Regions from separate parts of the Bacillus sp. JK106 genome, predicted to be linked through region 2. Evidence: a T-box and tRNA genes for the amino acid it is inferred to sense, from the RefSeq annotation. Region 2 holds a T-box; the other holds one or more tRNA genes.

Region 1 (11,253 bases), on a different contig from region 2:
ATTACAACGGGGGATAAAAAATACATCGCCCATCCGACTATAAAAGCGGGAACGGAAGGCTCCGGAGAGTGGACGAAAGAGGTATTTTCCAAATCAAGCGGATCGTTTGAATACATGTTTGAAGGACAGCAGAAGAAAATGGCCTTCACGACAAACAAACTGACGGGCTGGAAAATCGCCGGCACATTTTTTGTCAGTGAGATCCATGACGCAGCCTCGCCTGTCATGAAAATGGCGCTGATCATCCTGGCGGTTTCTCTTATCGTCGGCGGTATTTTAATCTTTTTTATCATTCGCTCGATTGCAAAACCGCTCAAAAAACTTGTCTCGACATCAGCTAAAATCAGTGACGGCGATTTAACGGAAGTCATTGACATCAAGTCAAAAAATGAATTCGGGCAGCTCAGCCAAAGCTTCAATGAGATGTCGGCATCACTCCGGTCTGTCATCGGTGTCATCCAATCATCCGTCGAACATGTCGCTTCTTCATCCGAAGAGCTGACGGCATCCGCCGGACAGACAAGCAAGGCGACAGAGCATATTACTCTGGCGATTGAACAATTCTCAAACGGAAACGAATCACAAAGCGAGAAATTGGAAGAAAGTGCTGATCATCTTTCCAAAATGAATGCCGGCATTGCCGAGACGGCGAATGTATCGGCAGAAATCACTGAATCCGCCATCCAAACCTCTGAAACGGCCGGAAGCGGAGAAGAATTAGTGGCGAAAACGGTCGGCCAGATGAAAACAATTGATCGTTCCGTACAGCAGGCGGAAGCAGTCGTAAAAGGACTGGAAACGAAGTCGCACGACATTAAGAGCATTCTGAACGTCATTAACGGCATTGCCGATCAAACAAATCTGCTTGCCTTAAACGCGGCCATTGAAGCGGCCAGAGCAGGCGAATACGGGCGGGGCTTCTCCGTCGTTGCGGAAGAAGTGAGAAAGCTTGCCGTACAATCCGCCGGCTCCGCGAAGGAAATCGAAACGCTGATTCAGGAAATCGTCAAAGAAATCGCCACATCGCTTTCCGTATTCCAAGCGGTGAATCAAGATGTGAAGGAAGGCCTCGATATTACGGATCAAACGGCCGAAAGCTTCAAAAAAATCTCAGAAATGACGACTCAGATTTCAGGCGCCTTGCAGCATATGAACGGAACGCTTGAGCAGCTTGCAGCCGGGTCGCAAAATGTGACAAACGCAGTGGAGGACATTACCTCAGTCGCCAAAGAAGGGTCCGCCGGCATTCAAGACATCGCCGCCTCAGCTGAAGAGCAGCTGGCCTCCATGGAAGAAATCAGTTCATCCGCCGAAACGCTTGCGCATATGGCTGAAGAACTGCAGCAGGTCACACGGAAATTTACGATTCAGTCTGAAGACGAAGAACAGCTGTAACGAGCTGTTTCTTTTCCTCATCTGAAAAAAGCGATACACTAATATAAAAGAAGGGAGTGGCAGTGATGAGATTAGAAGGCAAAAAAGTCATAGCGCTTGTCAGTGACGATTTTGAAGACTTAGAGCTTTGGTATCCCGTCTACCGGCTGAGAGAGGAAGGCGCGATCGTTCATTTAATAGGAGAAGAAGCGGGCCGTTCATACAAAGGAAAATACGGCGTGCCCGCGACGGCGGATTACGATTTTAAGAGCCTGATTATTCAGGAGTATGATGCCGTGCTCGTGCCTGGCGGCTGGGCTCCTGACAAACTGCGAAGATATCCCGAAGTTTTGGACATCATCCGTACGATGAACGAGCAGAAAAAGCCGATCGGCCAGATCTGCCATGCGGGCTGGGTGCTTATATCTGCCGGAATTCTTGCAGGAAAAAAAGTAACGAGCACGCCCGGCATCAAAGACGACATGACAAATGCAGGGGCACAGTGGCTGGATGAAGCTGTCGTAACTGACGGCCACATTGTATCAAGCCGCCGCCCGCCCGACCTTCCGCAGTATGCAAAAGCGTTTGCTGACCTGTTAGCGTCCAAATAAAAAACATCCGCCCGAATCCGGGCGGATGTTTTTAGTTTTGATCGGCGGGAAAGACGATTCCGATTTGTTTTCTCGCTTCTTCCATAATGCTCGCCGTAATGAAAGAACGTTCAAATGTATTTTCGGAAGACTCCCGCTGTCCGTTTCGAAGAAGATTGATGAATTCAGCCGTTTCGTAGTACATCGAAGGTTTCAGATCAGGGACTGAAATGTCTTCCGTCCGGCCGTCACGATAGCGGATTTCCGCCCGTTCCGGTCCGTGAATGCTGTCCAGAACGATCGTGCCGTCTTCACCCTGAATTTCCGCCGGGGCAAACGAATTTGAGATTTTCGAATGCATCAGCACCGCTTCAAATCCGTCGTATGACAGAATGACCGTGCCTTCGCCGTCAACGCCGGATGCTAGTTTATGACCGGTCGCAATGACGTTTTTCGGTTTGCCGAACAGGACGACGGCCGGATAAATGCAGTACACGCCGATGTCCATTAACGAACCGTTCGATAATTCAGGCTTAAACGCGTTAAGCACCGTACCGTTTTTATATGCATCATATCGTGATGAATATTGGCAGTAGCTTGCCGTGAATCTCCTGACGGGTCCGATTTTATGTAAGTGGTGTTGAAGCATGCTGAAGTTCGGCAGGAACGTCGTTTTCATGGCTTCCATCAAGAGAACGCCGTTCGTTTTGGCTGCGTGAATCATTTCATCCGTTTCCCTTGCGTTAGACGCAAACGGTTTTTCGCACAGTACATGCTTGCCGTGTTCCATAAAAAGGACCGCCTGCTCTTTGTGAAATGCATTCGGGCTGGCGAGATACACCGCGTCATAGGCTTTGCTTTCCGCCATTTCTTTCAGGCTGGTGAAATAATGAGCAGCGCCGTGTTTGCCGGCGAATTCCGCCGCACGTTCCTCAGTTCTGGAATAAACCGCCGTTAATTGAAAATCATCAATAGCAGAAGCCGCTTCCAGAAATCGTTCTGTAATCCAATTCGTTCCGACTGTTGCAAATCGAATCATTGCTATCGCTCCTTCTATGTATTGGCTTACATTATAGCTTTTTTTCTGGGAAACATAAATGGAAAAAAGGCTGCCAGCTAAAGGGGTAGGAAAAATTCCCATAGAGACCGGTTATTATTTTTCATTACAGGAACGATAGTGTACAATTTAAGTAAAATACATATGATGGAGGAACAATAGTGGAAACATTGCAAACATGGGGCGGCAGATTTAAACAGTTTTTCTTAGACAATAAATTTGTCTTGTTTTTGCTTGTATTGCTGCTCATCGGTCTCAATATCCTTGTCTTTATGAAGACATCATTTATTTTCACACCCATTATCGTCCTGCTCAAAACGATTGCGCTCCCCGTCATTTTGACAGGAATTGTTTATTATCTGCTTAATCCGATCGTAGATATATTGGAAAAAATAAGAGTGAAAAGAGTCTATTCCATCCTGCTCCTTTACCTCATTATTATAGGGCTGATTTCGATTACGGTCGTTTCAATTATTCCGTTTTTAAAGGAACAGATCATGAGCCTGATCGACAACCTGCCGAAATATGTGGACATCGTTGAAGATCAGACGAAAAGCCTGATCGGAAGCGATTTTGTAAATCAGGCGCAAAAGACGATGAATATCAACATTTCCGATCTTGCCAATAAAGTATCGGCGCAGGCGGCGACAATTGCAAACAGCACATTTACCGGAGTCGGGAATTTTATCGGCGCGCTGACTGAAGTGATCATTTCAATTGTGACCGTGCCGTTTATTCTGTTCTATTTGCTGAAAGACGGCAAAAAACTGCCGATCTATATCTTAAAGTTTGTGCCCACCCGTCTGAAAGAACAAACGTATACGATGCTTAGTGAAATGAACCACAGATTAAGCTCCTATATCAGAGGACAGGTCATCGTCAGCTTCTGCATCGGGTTTTTATTATTTATCGGCTATCTGATTATCGGACTTGATTATGCTTCCCTGCTTGCGGTCATTGCCGCTTGTACGAGCGTTGTTCCGTATTTAGGGCCGACCATTGCCATCACGCCGGCGATTATTATCGCGTTGGTCACTTCGCCTCTTATGCTGCTGAAACTTGCGATTGTCTGGACCGTTGTCCAGCTCGTGGAAGGTAAATTAATTTCGCCGCAGATCATGGGGAAAAATCTTCACATTCACCCGATTACCATCATCTTTGTTCTTTTAACCGCCGGAAAGCTGTTCGGGGTTGTCGGCATTATTTTAGCCATCCCGGGGTATGCGGTCATCAAAGTGGTCACGACCCATCTGTTTGATTGGTTCAAAATGCGCTCGCATTTATATGAAGAAGAAAAAAATGATGCTGTATCGAAGTCATAAAATCGGAACGGACATGATATTTATTATAAGACAGGCTTTCCTTCAGAGGAGAGCTTCTCTTTTGTAAATGATGAATGAAGGGAAGAATGGGATGACACTATGGGAGATGTTCACAGCAGCCGTTTTGGGAATCGTGGAAGGGCTGACGGAATACGCGCCGGTTTCTTCCACGGGACATATGATCATAGCGGATGACATTTGGCTGAAATCCGGAAGCCTGATGAATCCGGAAGCCGCCAATTCCTTCAAAGTGGTGATTCAGCTCGGTTCGATTCTGGCGGTGGCCATTGTGTTTAAGGATCGGATATTACATTTACTCGGCCTCAAAAAAAACGTCACGCGCGATCAGCAGAAGGGATACAGGCTGACCATCGCGCAAATCGCCGTCGGTCTTGTTCCGGCGGCGGTGCTCGGCTTTTTATTTGAGGATTTCATTGACCGCTATTTATTCTCCGTCAGAACGGTCGCTTACGGATTAATTGCCGGAGCCGTGCTTATGCTTATAGCGGACTGGATCAATAAAAGGAAAGAAACGATCGATACGGTGGACAGAATCACCTACAAACAGGCTTTCTGTGTCGGATTATTCCAGTGTCTCGCCTTATGGCCCGGATTTTCCCGCTCAGGCTCAACGATTGCCGGAGGTGTCATTGTCGGCTTGAATCACCGGGCAGCCGCAGACTTCACATTTATTATGGCCATTCCGATTATGGCGGGCGCAAGCCTTCTGAAGCTGGTGAAATACTGGGGCAGTCTTTCTTATGACATGATTCCGTTTTTTCTTGTCGGCTTTATCTGCGCCTTTGTCGTCGCCCTCTTAGTCGTCAAGTTTTTTCTTCGGCTCATTAACCGGATTAAGCTTGTCCCGTTCGCCATTTACCGTGTCATCCTCGGCATCATTTTAATCATGCTCGTGCGATAAACGAAGAGGCCCCCAGGAGGGTCTTCTTTTTATGTTCGAAAAACGTCTCAGGAAAATATGAGCAAACTGAATTTTCTGCTTGAAATTCATAGAAGACTCGTCTATAATAAAACATGACGTTACAGCACGGGGCCATAGCTCAGCTGGGAGAGCGCTACGCTGGCAGCGTAGAGGTCAGGGGTTCGAGCCCCCTTGGCTCCATACCTTTAAACCCTTATTCTATAAGGGTTTTTTTATTTGTCAGGAACAGACCAATAGCCCAAAAAAGCAATTGGGGACAATTTGGGGACGAAAAATTTATTTTGAGGAAGTTTAGTTGCTTTTCGCCTTCAATTAGGATTGAAGAAGCCGCCTTTAGAGGCGGCTTTGTTGTTTATCAATTTTCTTGCGGAGCAACCTTTGCTGGTGTAGCACCGCAGAACAGGAAGAATGTAAATAATACTGGTGGAGAAATTGCTACGCCTAATTTGCCCAGATGTTCTAATACTGTCCACCAATCTCCTTTTTCAATTGCCTTTTGAACTTTATCTAATGCTCCTTTAGAGATACCAATAGCATCTTCAAGGCATCTTCGAACAGTGTTCTTTTGGACACTTGCATACTTATATTCCTTATTCATATATTTAGCGAAAGCGATCATACCCTCTTTTTGACCTTTGGTATAAGGAGACTTTTCAAGCTCATCCTCATTAACTGTGTAGCCTGTCTCTTCATCAAAAATTACAATCTTAGTAAAGATGTACTCAACTTCTTTTCAAAATTTTTCAATTTGTTCTTTAGTTAATCCATCTAACCCGTTCTCTTCCTCTGCTGAAACTGTTGGCGCTATTGTCACAATAGCAAGAAGTAGGGTCAACGCCAGAAAAACTAATCTTTTCAACATTATAACTTTCTCTTTTAGAAACTTGTACAAGAAACTACACGGTAACACATTTTTCTAAATAAGGGTACATTTATCTAGTTTTAATCTGTTTAGACAGGATAAGTAAAATATCGACAAAAAAGATTATGACCATAAACTCAAAGCAAGAGTCGAACCCCCCCAAGCTAATATACCGAACATGACAGAGAACCTAAGACAAGCTTCAAATTTTGTAAGCCCTCGCTCTCTTTTTGTTTTACCTAATTTCCAATAAACAGCATATCCTGAGAACACCAAAATGAGTACTCCGAGTCGTGTCATATTTTCTAAAAATTCTACACCATCCATTGATTTTCACCTCGTTTATTTATGAGAAAAAAATAAAGTAGACTTGTAGAGAGTCTACTTATAAACCTATTCCAAAGTAAACACTTTCATAGAGCTTAAAGCATTTGAGTGATAAAGTAATGCTCATTTTAAAATGACACATCCTTAATCCCTCCCATTTATATTCCCCATACATTAGTTTTATTATCGCAAATAGAATGGACGTTTCCAACAGTTATGTGAAAATAAGTAATCTGGCAACTGCAAACAAATTGCGGTTTTTTTTCGTCTAAACATATTATGGAAATGTTAGAATATTATATAAAAGGAGGAGTGGCCTTGTGAGTTCTGTTTTACCGTCATCGGAGGTTGGCGTTAAGATTAATGAATGGTACAAAATGATACGTCAGTTCAGTGTTCCGGATGCGGAGATTTTGAAAGCGGAAGTGGAGCAAGAAATAAATGAGATGGAAGAAGACGAGTATCTACTGATTTACTACACCCTCATGAAATTCCGCCATCAGCTCATGCTGGATTATTTAGAACCGGTGACTACCCGTGTGAGACCGACAATTGACGAGCTGCTGGAAAAAATCGAAGCATCAAATAAAGGAATTTCCGGCCTGCTGTGCTATTACTCTTTATTTTTCCGCGGCATGTATGAATTTGATCAAAAGCAGTATGTAAAGGCGATCGGCTTTTATAGAGAGGCTGAAAAACAACTCGTTCATGTGCATGATGAAATTGAGAGAGCGGAGTTTCATTTTAAACTGGCTGAAGCATATTACGGTATGAAACAAAGCCACGTCTCCATGAATCACGTAAAGCAAGCGCTCGATATTTACGATCAGTATGAGTTGTATAAGGTCCGGAAAATTCAATGTCTATTTGTCATATCGGGAAATTATTGTGATTTTAAACGGTATGAGAAGAGTCAGCCGCATCTTGAAAAGGCTCTTAAATTATCGAAAGAGTTAGATAATAAAAGGTTGATTAGTTCTGCTCTTTATAATTTGGGTGCAAATTACGCTGATAGGGGAGAACATTCACAGGCTGAAAACTTCTTGAAAAAAGCTGTTGAAATTACAGAAAAAGCAAAGCTGAGTAACTTACCTCATTCCTTGTTTTCTTATGCGAAGGTTCTTTTTAAACAAGGGAAAATGGCTGAAGGAATCCAAGCGAGTAAGAAAGGATTATCGGCAGCAGTATCCCAAGGGGATAAGCTTTTTGAGTCATTACAAGGCTATCTCAAAGCTCTTTATGTAGACGCTGTGAATCAGCAAGGGATAAACGATACGATCGAATACCTGGAGAAAAATAAGAACTATTCATATGTTGAAGACATCGCCTGTGAAACTGCTTCGATTTATGCAGATTCAAAGGAATTTGAAACGTCTTATTTTTATCATAAAAAAATGGTAGATACGCAAACACAAATTCAAAGGGGAGAATGCCTGTATGAATTTTAAAAAAAGCATCTTCATTATTTTGGGTCTGTCGTTATCTTTAGTATGCGGATTGGGTGTGAACACAGTGGAAAAAACACATGATACCTTTCAAACTGCTTCGGATCGTTTTCAGACTTGAACAGCTTACGCCTTTTCTTCGGAAAAGGCTTTTTTAGTTTCTTCATTAGTTTCAAAACAAACACCTGTTTTTTCTTTTCAATTGTTCCATGGAGGGATTTTTCCCAAAGCGGGACATATTAAAGATAATCCGGTGCACTTTTCATTCAAAATCAGTCATTTGATCATCTCTTAACTTCATAAGTCTCAACGGATAAAAGAGAATCAAATACAATAATGTATCCCCCTTTAAGTTCTTCACACGAAATTCCTTCCGTAGGTGGTCCCGTAATGAACTGCGCAGATAACCTCGCGTATGTATCCGTCGTCATAAAGCTCGAACGATAATTCTATGCTAATATTTAAAAAATATGGCACTCAATATTTATAAGTTCAATTTTCTTTTCAATTTAAGGGAGGGAAAATAGAAAGGAGAGAAATGAGAAAGTATTTTGGGATCGTGTCGCTTATCATCCTTTTATTCACATTGTGTTTCCTGCCTCATATTCATTGGGCGCTTGGAATCCTAGGAATTGTCGTGGGGAGTATTCTAGCAATCAAATCGCCTAAAGGAATTGCAAAGAATATTTCTTTTGTTATCCTAGCACTTTGTTTGCTTTTACTATTATTATTGATTGTGATGGGCGTTTTGATGGCAGGTCTAGTGGAAAATTAACCTTTAATTTATTATCCTATTTTGGGACCAGCTTATTCATTTTTAGCCAAATAAAAGATTAGGATTTGAAACAAAACGTCTGTTCCTATCAGAAAAGCATCTCCACACTGGCAGCTAGAGGTCAGGGGTGCGAGCCCCTTGGCTCCATACCTTTATAAGTTTTTAATCCTCTGCAGCAGCCTCTGTGTTCCGCTTCGTTTCTAACAACTAAATGAAAGGAATAAGAGGAAAAATGAAAAAGAAAATCTATCTTATACTAACTCTTTCAGCGGCAGTGGCACTTCTTTTAACAGCGCTCTCGGCTCTTTCTCCCATCATTTTCACGTCTGCTTCAGAAAAAGGAGCCATCAGGCATGACATTTATAAAAAAGGATATCCGTATCAAAGCTGCTTTGCGATTCTTCAAAAAGAAGAAGGAGGCGGAGAGGCCGGGAACCTTTATTATGTAAATTGGTTCAATTGGAAAGATGAAACCGGACAGACACCGCACGTATGTTATTCAAAAAAATCGTCCGAAGGCGAGTACAAAGTAAGCTGCGGAACCGGACCGTAATGATCAAGAGCCCCTCTCCAATGAGGGGCTTTTTTCGTCAAAGCTTGAATGCCGCTCCGTTTCCCATTTAATACCCCCGATAGAACGGCTGAACATAATGCCGATACGGATCATTCGGATAATGCGTATTTGGCTGATAAGGCTTATTCATATCATGAATACCCGTGTTTTCAGACTGTCCGCAGTATTTATCGGGGCCTATCACAGTTGATTGCCGGATCGGTGAAACGGCTTTTTCCCACTCATGCTCATTCAGACAGTACGTATGCGCCATGATCTCCGGCGGCGTCAGACGGAGAATATCCGAGCCGTATATCACTTCAGGCGAAGGGGCGTCAAATATGGCCAAAAGATGGGTTTTGTCTGAAGTGGCGACTTCATAATGCCACCACCCCTGCGGAATATTCGCCACTTGCCCGGGGGTAATCGGGTAATTACGTATTTTCTGGGTGAACGGATTCAGCATCGATACCACCGCGGAACCCGAAATACAGTACACCAATTCAGCGGCGTTTTGATGGGTATGCGGTTCAATCACATTTGTTTTACTCAGAAAGATATCTAATAATGAAATATTTTCAAGCGTGTTTAACTGTTTAATCCCCAATACATTGATAAAGTTCCGAGCATCTTTCGTAAAAAAACGGCTCTCATTCACATCATAAGTGAACTGTGTATTCGGAGACGTGTAATCGATATCGGAAACCATGCAATCCCCCGCTTTCATCTTTAAACGTATATTCCCAAATATATGTGTCCCTGTTTCACCGGGTGATAAAAAAGGAGGTGAAATCCATAAATTCCAAATCCAACACAATATTGTGACGGCTTTTTTAAAGATTCATTTTAGATATATCTTTTATTCGAAATATCTCTTACTATAAAGATATATTGAAAATACATCTTTAGAAGGGTTGAGGATGAACATGCTGGATGAGAGAACAATAGACATCATCAAAAGCACAGTACCTGTATTGAAAACACATGGAGAAAACATTACCGGACGCTTTTATAACCTGATGTTTCAAGATCATCCCGAACTGTTAAATATGTTTAACCAAACAAACCAAAAGAAACAGACTCAGCGCGCAGCATTGGCAAATGCAGTTATTGCGGCTGCGGCGAATATTGATCAATTAGAACAAATCATTCCGGCGGTCAGACAGATCGGCCATAAGCACACAAGCATCGGTGTAAAACCGGAACATTATCCGATTGTCGGAAAGTATCTGCTTCTGGCAATTAAGGATGTGCTGCAGGATGCCGCAACTCCTGAGATTATGCAGGCATGGGAAAAAGCTTACGGTGTTATTGCGGAGGCTTTCATCGGCATTGAAAAAGACATGTACAATGAAGCCGGATGGCAGGGGTATAAAGAATTTACGGTTATACAGAAAACAAAAGAAAGCAAAGATATCACATCGTTTTATATCAAACCGAGTGACGGCTCTTCGCTACCTGGATTTGAAGCGGGACAATATATCAGCATTAAAGTGCGAATTGCGGATTCGCCTTATACGCACATTCGCCAGTACAGCCTGTCTGATGCTTCTCGAAAAGGCGCATATCGGATTTCTGTGAAAAAGGACGGAGCGGTTTCTTCTCATCTCCACAATGAAGTTCAAGAGGGAGATAAACTTGAAGTCAGCGCACCCGCCGGAGATTTCAAGCTGTCTGCTTCCGAAAAACCGGTTGTTCTTATCAGTGCCGGTTCCGGAATCACGCCGATGATGAGCATGCTGAAAACAGCCGCCGAAAAACAGCCGGAGCGTTCCGTTACTTTTATTCATGCCGCGAAAAACGGAGAGTACGCCGCGTTCCGCAAAGAGGCTGAACAAGCTGCGGAGAATCATCCGAATATTAACGTCATTTATGTTTACAGTGAACTGGCAGAACAAGACCGCTCAGGAGACAAGCCTTTTTACAGCGGCCGGATTGATCAAACCTTCTTGGAGCAGCTTCATCTGAATCAAGATGCTGAATGTTACTTGTGCGGGTCAGCGCA
Region 2 (11,253 bases):
ATATGTGATGAAAGAATCGTTTTCCGAAGCGAAGGATATGTTTGAAAAAGCGCTTCGCTCCGGAATGGAAAACGGAGATTTGTTTTATATGCTGGGGACCGTTCTCGTTAAATTAGAGCGGCCGAAGCTTGCACTGCCGTATTTGCAGCGTGCCGTTGAATTAAACGAAAATGACACGGAAGCGCGCTTCCAGTTCGGAATGTGTCTCGCAAATGAAGAAATGCTGGATGAAGCTCTTGCGCAGTTTGAGACGGTGATCGAGCAGGATCCAGGCCACGCGGACGCATTTTATAATGCCGGGGTCGCTTACGCGTACAAAGAAAATCGTGAAAAGGCGCTTGAGATGCTGGAAGGCGCAATCGGCATACAGCCTGATCATATGCTTGCGCTTCATGCGAAACAGCTTATCACCCAGTCATAACAAAAGGAGGGAAGGCTCGTGGATCAGCTGAACATCGAAGAACAGCCGTATGTAAAAGGCGTCATTCATACGGTCATTTATCATAATGACACCAACCTGTATACAGTGCTGAAAGTCAAGGTTGCAGAAACGTCTGAGGCGATCGAAGACAAGGTCGTATCCGTAACGGGCTACTTCCCTCTGCTGCAAGAAGATGAGACCTACACATTTTACGGAAAAACCGCCACGCATCCTAAGTTCGGCCTGCAATTTCAGGCTGAACACTTTAAAAAAGAAATTCCGACCACAAAAGAAGGGATCATTCACTATTTATCAAGTGATCTGTTTGAAGGAATCGGAAAAAAAACGGCGGAAGAAATCGTCAAAAAGCTTGGAGACGGCGCGCTCAATAAAATTCTGGCTGATGCATCGGTGCTTTATGATGTGCCGAAAATGTCAAAAAAGAAAGCGGATAAGCTTGCCGGAGAGCTGCAGCGGCATCAGGGTCTCGAGCAGATTATGATCTCTCTGAACCAATACGGTTTCGGGCCCCAGCTATCCATGAAAATATATCAGGCCTACGAAACGGAAACCTTGGAGAAAATTCAGGAAAATCCTTATCAGCTTGTAAAAGACGTTGAAGGCATCGGCTTTGTGAAAGCTGACGAGCTGGGCGGAAAAATGGGTCTGTCAGGAAACCACCCGGAGCGGATCAAAGCGGCTATCTTATATACAATTGAATCGACCTGTCTTTCAGAGGGCCATACGTACATAGAAACGAAGCAGCTGATTATCAATACGCAAACGCTTCTGAATCAGTCAGTTGAAGGCGGCCGGGTCACGGAAATGGATGCGGCTGACGGCATCATCGCCCTCGGGGAGAGTAAGGATATCGTCATCGAAGGAGAGCGCTGCTATTTTCCGTCCTTGTTTTACGCGGAACAAAACGTCGCAAAACGCGTGCTCGACATTGCGGCCCAGACGGAGTATGCCGATCAGTTTCCTGAATCGGAATTTCTTCTTGCGCTCGGTGAACTGGAAGAACGGATGAATGTTCAATACGCACCAAGCCAAAAGGATGCCATTCAAAAAGCGCTGTCTTCACCGATGCTTTTACTGACCGGGGGACCGGGAACGGGGAAAACGACCGTTATTAAAGGAATCGTGGAATTATACAGTGAACTGCACGGAGTATCGCTTGACCCTGGTGATTATAAAAAAGATGAAGCATTTCCGGTGCTGCTTGCCGCGCCGACCGGAAGAGCCGCCAAACGAATGAGCGAATCTACGGGTCTGCCGGCTGTTACGATTCACAGGCTGCTTGGCTGGAATGGCGCTGAAGGCTTTACCTATAATGAAGATCAGCCGATTGAAGGAAAACTGATCATTATAGACGAAGCGAGTATGCTCGATATTTGGCTCGCCAGCCATTTGTTTAAGGCGCTTCCTAAGCACATTCAGCTCATTATAGTCGGTGATGAAGACCAGCTTCCTTCAGTAGGACCGGGGCAGGTGCTCAGAGACCTTTTGGCTTCTGAGGTGCTGCCGACCGTACGCCTGACAGATATTTACCGTCAGGCTGAAGGATCATCCATTGTGGAACTTGCCCATGATATGAAAAAAGGGCTGCTTCCAAAGGGGCTGACCGCGCCGACAAAGGACCGCTCATTTATCCGCTGTAATTCTTCACAGATTAAAGAAGTCGTGGACCAGGTCGTCTCGAACGCGTTAAAAAAGGGGTATACCTCCAGAGATATTCAAGTGCTTGCCCCGATGTACAGGGGAAAAGCGGGAATTAACGAGCTGAACATGCTTCTTCAGGACATCATGAATCCGCCTAAAGAAAAAAGGCGGGAGCTGAAATTCGGGGATGTCGTCTACAGGACGGGCGATAAAATATTGCAGCTTGTCAACCAGCCGGAAAACAATGTGTTTAACGGCGATATCGGCGAAATCGTGTCCATTTTTTATGCCAAAGAAAATACGGAAAAAGAAGACATGGTCGTCGTCTCGTTTGACGGCAACGAAATCACCTTTACGAAAAAGGATTTCAGCCAGTTTACCCACGCGTACTGCTGTTCCATCCATAAGTCGCAGGGAAGCGAATTCCCGATTGTCGTCCTGCCTGTCGTCAAAGGCTACTATCGAATGCTCAGGAGAAATCTGCTTTATACCGCCATTACAAGAGCGAAAAAATTCCTGATTCTTTGCGGAGAAGAAGAAGCGCTTGAATGGGGCGTCAAAAACAATGATGCCACCGTCAGACAGACATCGCTTAAAAACAGGCTCACAGAGCAGACTGAAGAGATGGATGCAGAACTGGCCGCCCTGCAAAAAGAGCTGCCGTTCAGTGTATACGATGCGAACATCGGAATGGAAGGCATCACGCCTTTTGACTTTATGGAAGAAAAAGCGTAAATAAAACCCGGCGTATGTTTATGCGCCGGGTTTTCGCCTGTGGAAGTCATTTCAAAGTATGCTGCCCGGCTTCTTGGCAAAACCTATACGTGTTCAACAAAAGGTGGTTGATCACACTTTGAGAACATGCCATGCAGCTGAAGGACGAACAGTATATGACGAAAACACCGGGCGCAGTCTTGGAATGATATCGGATGTATGTTTCTCTCTGGACGGCCGGTTTCTCGGTTTCGTGCTGGAGCAGAAACGCTTGTTTCACAACCGCCATCTTTTTTTAGGGGCAAGTGATATAAAAGAGATGGATCAAGAAGCCGTAGCTGCCGGTCATGCTCATTTGCAGCCTTTGCCGAAGAGCTGTTTCACCTTTGAACAGATTAAAATGCAGCCGGTGAAATCGCCTGATGGTGAAATGTTCGGTTTGCTGGAAGATGTATACTTTTGTTTGGACAGGGGCATAATCGTAGCATATGAACTCTCGGACGGCTTCTTTTCAGATCTGGCTGGCAGACGCCAAGTGCGCCGCGCCGCCGATACGCTTATTGAAGCGGGGAAAGAAGGCATCGTCCTGAACGGATAAGAGGTGTAGTCTGTGCTTGTATGTCCGAACTGCAAAAGTAAAGATATCGGCAAAATCGGCGTAAACCAATACTATTGCTGGGGCTGCTTCATTGAGCTGACGGTGGCCAAAGGCAAAATTGCGACACATCAAGTAGAGGAAGACGGCACGTTAAGCAGTCTTGATGATTTGTTTTCTGAAGACGAACGCAGTATCAATTTTTAAAGTTGAAAGGAGATACGCGCGATGGGCAGAACAATGACCTCTCTGTTGGCTTTAGGAGCTGGAGCCGTTATGTATCGTATGGCTTCTCAGTCCGATATGCTGAATAAAAAAGGGATGAAACGGATGAGAAGACGAGTCATGAAAATGTTTTAAGCAGAAAAAAGGATACTTCTCCGGAAGTATCCTTTTTACGTTTGTCTCGCTTCCAGCCGTCTGGCTGCGAGAGACAGGCTGTAATTGACCGCGAAATACATCAGGGCCGCCAGCAGAAAGATCGGGAAAAAATACCCCCCGTCAGCGCTTTGTCCGTTTAAAATCTGCGCGTTATGAATCAGTTCGGGCAGAGCGATGACGACCGCAAGTGACGTATCCTTTAATAAGGAGATAAACTGGCTCACAATCGGAGGAACCATACGCCTGAGCGCCTGCGGCATGACGACGAGAAAAAGAGTCTGCGTGTACGTCAGTCCTGAAGAACGCGCCGCTTCAATCTGTCCTTTGTCAACGGATTGCAAACCGCTTCTGATGATTTCTGACAGCATGGCCGATTCAAAAATCGTCAGCGCCGTGATGGCGGCCGCGGTAATTTCCAGTTTGATCCCGATTTCCGGAAGGGCAAAAAACGTAAAGAAAATGATTAATAACAGCGGCAGGTTGCGGATGGTTTCCACAATGGCCGCTATAATGCCCGAGACGATAGGAATGTTCGCATAGCGCAAAGTGCCGGCGGCAAGCCCGAAAATAAAACTCAGGACAATGGAGATCAGCGCAACATAAAGTGTGACCAAAAAGCCGTCCCATAAAAACAGCAGATGGTCAGGTGTATAGGCGCCGCTAAAATCCATGTTTTTCACTCTCCTTCTCTAATAACTCTTTCCGAGACGTCTTTCCAAATAGTGAACCCCGATGCTGAGCGGGATCGTTAATATCAAATAAAAAAGCGCGACGAAAATATAGACATCAAACACGACAAGAGTGCTCGAGGACACGAGATCCGCCTGATACATCAAATCGAGTCCCGCCACCACTCCGAGTATTGATGAGTTTTTGACAAGGTTGAGAAATTGGTTTCCGAGCGGGGGAATGACGATTTTTACGGCCTGAGGAAGAATGATATATCTCATCGCCTGACTGTAGGTGAAGCCTGACGATCTGGCCGCTTCCATCTGCCCATTGGGGACAGTCTGAATTCCGGCTCTGATGGCTTCTGCGATAAAGGCGGACGTGTAAATCGTAAGCGCAATTGTTCCCGCCTGAAAGCCGTCCAGTCTCAGCCCGGCGTTCGGAAGTCCGAAATAAAAAACGAATGTGATGAGGAGAAGCGGGATGTTCCGGATAAATTCCACATACGCAGTGCCGATCCATTGAAGGGGTTTGAAAGCCGTGATTCTCATGACTGCGATCAGAACGCCCAGCGCAAAGCTGCCTGCCAGCGCGATGAAGCTCGCAAGCAATGTGTGCAGGAAACCGTCCATATACATATCGAAGTTTTCCGTTAAAATTGAAAAGTTCATCTATGTCACTCCTTATAAAACGGGGATGAGCATGCCTGCTCATCCCGCGGTCCGTCCTATTTTGCCGGTTCTTCTTTTATCCATTTTTTATAGATTTTTTCGTACCTGCCGTCGGCTTTCATTTTTTTCAAAGAGGCGTTGATTTCTTTGACAAGGCCGGATTGGCCTTTTTTGACGGCGATTCCGTAAGGTTCATCGGTGAAGGTTTCGCCTGTCAGCTGATATTGTTTATTTTCATCCGCCATGCCGTATAAAATCGCATTATCGGTTGTGAGCGCATCTCCCTGTCCCGCTTTAAGCGCAGTGAACGCTTCGGCGTAATTTTCAAATTCCAGCACTGAGGCGTCAGGCGCTTTTTCCCTGATGTTCTGTGAGGAAGTGGAGCCTTTTACCGCCAATACTTTTGAGCCTTTTCCCAGGTCTTCGGTGCTTTTGATGCTGCTTCCTTTTTTGACGAGCAGGGATTGCCCGGCTTCAAAATAAACATCTGAGAAATCAACTTCTTTTTTCCGCTCATCCGTTATCGTCATCGTGGCGGTGATGGCGTCGATATCGCCGTTTTGCAGCATCGGAATCCTCGTTTTTGACGTCACTTCTTTAAATTCCGCTTTCTTCTCATCCCCCAGAATATCTTTTGCGAGCTGTTTTGAGATATCAATATCGAAGCCTTCAATATCACCGGAGCTTGGGTTTTTCAGCCCGAATAACCTCGTATCGGTTTTGACGCCGAAGATGATTTTGTCTCTGTCTTTAATAGAGGCTAACGTGTCTTTTCCCGTTCCTTTTGAATCCCCGGACGTTTCTTTCCCTCCGCAGGCTGCCAGCATAAAGACGGCCAGCAGTGATATCAATCCGAATGACAACCATTTTGTTACGCGTGACATAAGCGCTCCTCCGTTTCTTTTCAGTGATTTAAAATACGGCTTAAGAATAAACGCGCCCTCTCTTCACGGGGGCTTTCGTAAAATTCAGCCGGTGCAGCTTCTTCTAAGATGGATCCGCCGTCGATAAACACGATGCGGTCCGCCACTTCTTTTGCGAATCCCATTTCATGTGTGACGACTGCCATGGTCATGCCTTCCTTTGCGAGTGTTTTCATGACATCCAGCACCTCCCCGATCATTTCCGGATCAAGCGCGGATGTGGGTTCATCAAACAGCATAATTTCGGGCTTCATCGCAAGCCCCCTGGCGATGGCGACACGCTGCTGCTGGCCGCCGGAAAGCTGTGAAGGATAAGCGTCCGCTTTGTCCGGTATACCGACTTTTTTCAAATAGTATAAAGCCGTTTCCTTTGCTTCTTCTTTTGATTGCTTGAGCACTTTGATCGGTGCGAGCATGATATTTTGCAGAACGGTTTTGTGCGGGTACAGATGAAAATGCTGAAACACCATGCCGATATTCCGGCGGACCTGATTGATATCCGTTTTCTTGTCATGGATGGAGACGCCGTTTACCGTTAAGGCGCCTCCATCAACTGTTTCCAGCTGATTAATGCAGCGGAGAAGCGTGCTTTTTCCCGATCCTGAAGGTCCTATGATAACGACGACTTCCCCTTTTTTAATGTGCAGATTAATGTTTTTCAGCACGTGGAAATGTCCGTAGTGCTTATTTACATCCTGAAATGAAATCATGGCCATCCTCCTTAAAAAACATGAGTCATATTGACTGGACAGTTTTGAAATCCTTTAACACATTACGATGGTTATACAGACTTTTATGAATATTATTTAGATTATTTCGTAATTTCTGATAATTATTCCCGTCAAGAGGTCTGCGTCATAAGGCGGAGTTTATGAATCGGGAATAATTCCGGCTTTCTGTCAAAAGATAAAGCAAGAGGTGAAACGTCATGCTTCAAAAACCGCTGCAGCTCTTACTGTGGACGGCTGTATGTCTGCTCGTTTTGTTAACAGTGTATGTCTTTTGCATGCTCGATATGTTATGGTCTCCCATTTGGCTTGTTATAAAATCTCTCTTTATTCCTATATTCATCGCAGTATTTATTGCTTATCTTTTACTTCCGATTACTGAATGGCTTCATAGAAAAGGGATGCCTAGAACTTTAAGCCTGCTTCTGATTTATTGCCTGTTTTTCGGCGGAATCGGCTGGGGGGTTTATAAAGGGGTTCCTGTTTTAATTGAACAGCTGCAGGATCTGTCTGAGAGCATTCCCGGTCTTGCCGAAAACTACAACAGCATGCTGAGGCATCTGCATAATCACACGGATCATTGGCCTGACGGCATGCACCATCGGATGGACAAAATGATTCAGCAGACAGAAACGTTTCTTGCCGGCACGATTGAAAGCACGATCAGAAGCATCCGTTTCGTGCTTGATTATATCCTGATCGCGGCGACGATTCCTTTTCTCGTGTTCTATATGGTGAAGGATATAGGCGTCATGAAAAAGACGGTCTGGTATTTGACGCCGAAGTCCTGGAGAAAAAGGGGGAGTGAATTTCTGCGGGATGTGGACGACTCTCTCGGTGATTACATCCGCGGTCAGCTTCTCGTTTGTTTTTTGCTCGGGTTAATAGCCGGTGTTTCATTTTGGCTGTTCGGGCTTCCTTACCCGCTGATTTTGGGCCTTGCCATCGGGATTACGAATGTCATCCCGTATTTCGGTCCGTTTATCGGCGCTGTGCCGGCGCTGCTCCTTTCGCTGGCGATTTCCTCCAAGGCTGTGATCATCGTAATCGTCACGATTTTTATTCTTCAATTTATAGAAGGAAACATTTTGAGCCCGCTCATTGTCGGGCGAAGTCTCAAAATGCACCCCGTCGTGATCATGCTTGCGCTTCTTGCCGGAGGGGAGCTCGCGGGCATTCCCGGCATGATTCTCGCTGTTCCGGCGGCAGCCGTTTTAAAAGTGACGGCCATTCACTTTTTGCGGATCAGGACGGAACATTGACATTCGGGTTCTGCTTGTCTATAATTTCGAGTAGAATACATACGAATCTCGAGTGACGGATATGAGTACGCCGAAGCCCTGTTTAAGAGAGAAGCTCCGATACGCTGAAAGGAGCTTCAGCAGAAGATCGGCCGAAGCTAATCCTGAGTGCAGTTAAAGGCTGCCGCAATCCTGCGTTACGGGATGAAAGGTGACAGGCCTTTTTCGGCCTGTAATCAGGGTGGTACCGCGAGACAGCTCTCGTCCCTGTGTGAACGCATGGTTTGCATAGGGAGAGAGCTTTTTTGCTGTCGCAAAAGAGAATTTCGGGTAGTGATAAGGAGGAATATAGATGAAACACTTAACTTCTGCTGAAGTGCGTCAAATGTTTTTAGATTTCTTTAAAGAAAAAGGCCATGCCGTTGAACCGAGCGCCTCATTGGTTCCGCATGAAGATCCGTCTTTATTATGGATCAACAGCGGCGTTGCGACGCTGAAAAAATACTTTGACGGCCGCGTTGTGCCGGAGAATCCGAGAATTGTAAACGCGCAAAAATCAATCCGCACAAATGATATTGAAAATGTGGGGAAAACGGCGCGCCACCACACGTTCTTTGAGATGCTCGGAAATTTTTCCATCGGTGATTATTTTAAAGAAGAAGCCATCACGTGGGCTTGGGAGTTTTTAACGAGCGAAAAGTGGATCGGCTTTGATCCGGAGCTGCTGTCTGTAACGGTTCACCCTGAGGATGAAGAAGCTTATACGCTATGGGCGGAAAAAATCGGCGTTCCGGAAGAAAGAATCATCCGTCTGGAAGGGAACTTCTGGGATATCGGCGAAGGCCCGAGCGGACCGAATACAGAAATTTTCTATGACCGCGGCGAGAAATACGGCAATGATCCGTCAGATTCTGAATTGTATCCGGGCGGCGAAAATGACCGCTATCTTGAAGTGTGGAACCTGGTATTCTCAGAGTTCAACCACAACCCGGACGGCACGTACACACCGCTTCCGAAGAAAAACATTGATACGGGCATGGGGCTTGAACGGATGGTCTCCGTGATTCAGGACGTCCCGACAAACTTTGACACTGATTTGTTTATGCCGATTATTGAAGCAACAGAGCGTATTTCCGGAGATACTTACGGAAAGGATGCAGTGAAGGATACGGCCTTTAAAGTGATCGCCGATCATATCAGAACGGTCGCATTTGCGGTAAGCGACGGAGCTCTGCCGTCAAATGAAGGGCGCGGGTATGTACTGAGACGCCTCTTGCGCCGGGCAGTGAGATACGCGAAAACCATCGGTATCAGCCGTCCGTTTATGTACGAGCTGGTTCCGACTGTTGCAGGAATTATGGACGCTTTCTATCCGGAGGTGAAAGAAAAGCAAGAGTTTATCGCCAAAGTCATCAAAACGGAGGAAGAGCGCTTCCATGAAACATTAAACGAAGGTCTGGCCATTTTATCCGACGTGATAAAGAAAGAGAAGGAAAAAGGCAGCGGCATCATCTCCGGAAAAGACGTATTCAAACTGTACGATACGTACGGATTCCCGGTTGAATTGACGGAGGAATACGCGGAAGATGAGCAAATGAAGGTTGACCATAAGGGCTTTGAAGCCGAAATGGAAAAACAGCGTGAACGGGCGAGAAATGCGCGCCAAGATGTAGGAAGCATGCAGGTGCAGGGCGGCGCATTGCGCGACATTACCGCAGAAAGCACATTTGTCGGCTACAGTGCCGTAAAAGCTGAAGCGAAGGTGATCGAGCTTCTTCATGACGGGCAATTAATCAGCGAGGCGCAGGAAGGGGATACCGTCCAAATCCTTCTCGACAAAACGCCTTTCTATGCTGAAAGCGGCGGACAGATCGGTGACAGAGGAGTGCTGAGAAGCGAGCAGGCTGTCGTAACCATTAAGGACGTGAAAAAAGCTCCGAACGGTCAGCATGTACACGAAGGCACGGTGGATAGCGGCACGATTCAAAAAGGCGCAAGCGTGACGGCTGAAGTTGAAGATCAAATGAGAAGCGGCGTGGTGAAAAACCATACAGCAACCCACCTTCTGCACCAGGCGCTGAAAGACGTTCTCGGCACACATGTCAACCAAGCGGGTTCACTCGTTACCGAAAATCGTCTGCGTTTTGACTTCTCTCATTTCGGTCAAGTGACAAAAGAAGAACTTGAACGCATTGAAGGAATCGTCAACGAAAAAATCTGGGAGAGCATTCCGGTAGCGATTGATTTGAAACCGATCAATGAAGCGAAAGAAATGGGCGCGATGGCCCTGTTCGGCGAGAAATACGGCGATATCGTCCGCGTCGTACAAGTCGGAGATTACAGCCTTGAGCTTTGCGGCGGATGCCATGTCACGAATACGGCTGAAATCGGTCTGTTTAAAATCGTATCCGAATCAGGGATCGGCGCAGGTACGCGAAGAATCGAAGCCGTAACAGGAAAAGGCGCTTATCAGGAAATGAACAGCCAGCTCAGCCTTCTGCAGCACGCTGCGGACGAGCTGAAATCAAACGTAAAAGACGTACCGAAGCGAATTCAGTCTCTTCAAGCAGAGCTGAAGGAAGCGCAAAGAGAAAATGAATCATTGCTCAGCAAACTCGGCAATGTGGAAGCCGGAGCCATTCTGTCTAAAGTAAAAGACATCGGCGGCGTAAAAGTGCTGGCTGAAAAAGTAAATGCGAAAGACATGAACCACCTTCGCACTATGGTGGATGATCTGAAAGCGAAGCTCGGTTCTGCGGTCATCATTCTCGGCGCCGTGCAAAACGAGAAAGTCAACCTTTCAGCAGGCGTGACGAAAGACCTGATCGAAAAAGGCCTTCACGCCGGCAAAATGGTCAAACAAGCGGCTGAAGTCTGCGGAGGCGGAGGCGGAGGCCGTCCGGACATGGCGCAGGCCGGCGGAAAGCAGCCTGAAAAATTGGAAGAGGCGCTCGCATCTGCGGAAGATTGGATAAAATCCGTTTTATAATCCTTTCAACTAGTGTAGAATGATGATAAGATGAGGACCTCAGGCTGAACTTTGCCTGCGAATTTGGGAAAGAGGTGCAAAACGGTGAGCTCGTTTGATAAAACGATGAAATTTAATTTCTCCGATGATTCTGCTGAAACAAACGTCGAAGAAGTGCTGAATACGGTATATGATGCGCTTCAGGAAAAGGGGTACAATCCTATCAACCAGATTGTCGGATACTTGCTGTCTGGAGATCCTGCATACATTCCTAGGCATC

Evidence for each region. The T-box of region 2 lies ahead of alaS (alanine--tRNA ligase). A T-box ahead of a tRNA ligase gene usually reads a tRNA of that ligase, here a tRNA-Ala.
Region 1: it encodes a tRNA-Ala, which carries the amino acid that the T-box ahead of alaS (alanine--tRNA ligase) is inferred to sense. The anticodon was not compared.

What each region holds. Positions count from the first base shown of each region.
Region 1 is NZ_JBSJQC010000001.1:1,026,193-1,037,445, forward strand. It holds gene tlpB (methyl-accepting chemotaxis protein TlpB) at 1-1,395, shown strand, start outside; gene ACWJJS_RS05315 (type 1 glutamine amidotransferase domain-containing protein) at 1,461-1,985, shown strand; gene ACWJJS_RS05320 (Gfo/Idh/MocA family protein) at 2,017-3,003, opposite strand; gene ACWJJS_RS05325 (AI-2E family transporter) at 3,183-4,343, shown strand; gene ACWJJS_RS05330 (undecaprenyl-diphosphate phosphatase) at 4,435-5,265, shown strand; tRNA gene ACWJJS_RS05335 (tRNA-Ala) at 5,394-5,466, shown strand; gene ACWJJS_RS05340 (hypothetical protein) at 5,642-5,905, opposite strand; gene ACWJJS_RS05345 (hypothetical protein) at 6,020-6,148, opposite strand; gene ACWJJS_RS05350 (hypothetical protein) at 6,272-6,475, opposite strand; gene ACWJJS_RS05355 (response regulator aspartate phosphatase) at 6,796-7,923, shown strand; gene ACWJJS_RS05360 (hypothetical protein) at 8,928-9,248, shown strand; gene ACWJJS_RS05365 (cupin domain-containing protein) at 9,316-9,957, opposite strand; gene hmpA (NO-inducible flavohemoprotein) at 10,175-11,253, shown strand, end outside.
Region 2 is NZ_JBSJQC010000003.1:612,353-623,605, reverse strand. It holds gene ACWJJS_RS13585 (tetratricopeptide repeat protein) at 1-421, shown strand, start outside; gene recD2 (SF1B family DNA helicase RecD2) at 440-2,818, shown strand; gene ACWJJS_RS13575 (PRC-barrel domain-containing protein) at 2,937-3,395, shown strand; gene ACWJJS_RS13570 (hypothetical protein) at 3,408-3,599, shown strand; gene ACWJJS_RS13565 (YrzQ family protein) at 3,621-3,752, shown strand; gene ACWJJS_RS13560 (amino acid ABC transporter permease) at 3,788-4,444, opposite strand; gene ACWJJS_RS13555 (amino acid ABC transporter permease) at 4,463-5,113, opposite strand; gene ACWJJS_RS13550 (transporter substrate-binding domain-containing protein) at 5,170-5,997, opposite strand; gene ACWJJS_RS13545 (amino acid ABC transporter ATP-binding protein) at 6,018-6,746, opposite strand; gene ACWJJS_RS13540 (AI-2E family transporter) at 6,965-8,026, shown strand; T-box leader at 8,070-8,277, shown strand; gene alaS (alanine--tRNA ligase) at 8,358-10,994, shown strand; gene ACWJJS_RS13530 (IreB family regulatory phosphoprotein) at 11,079-11,253, shown strand, end outside.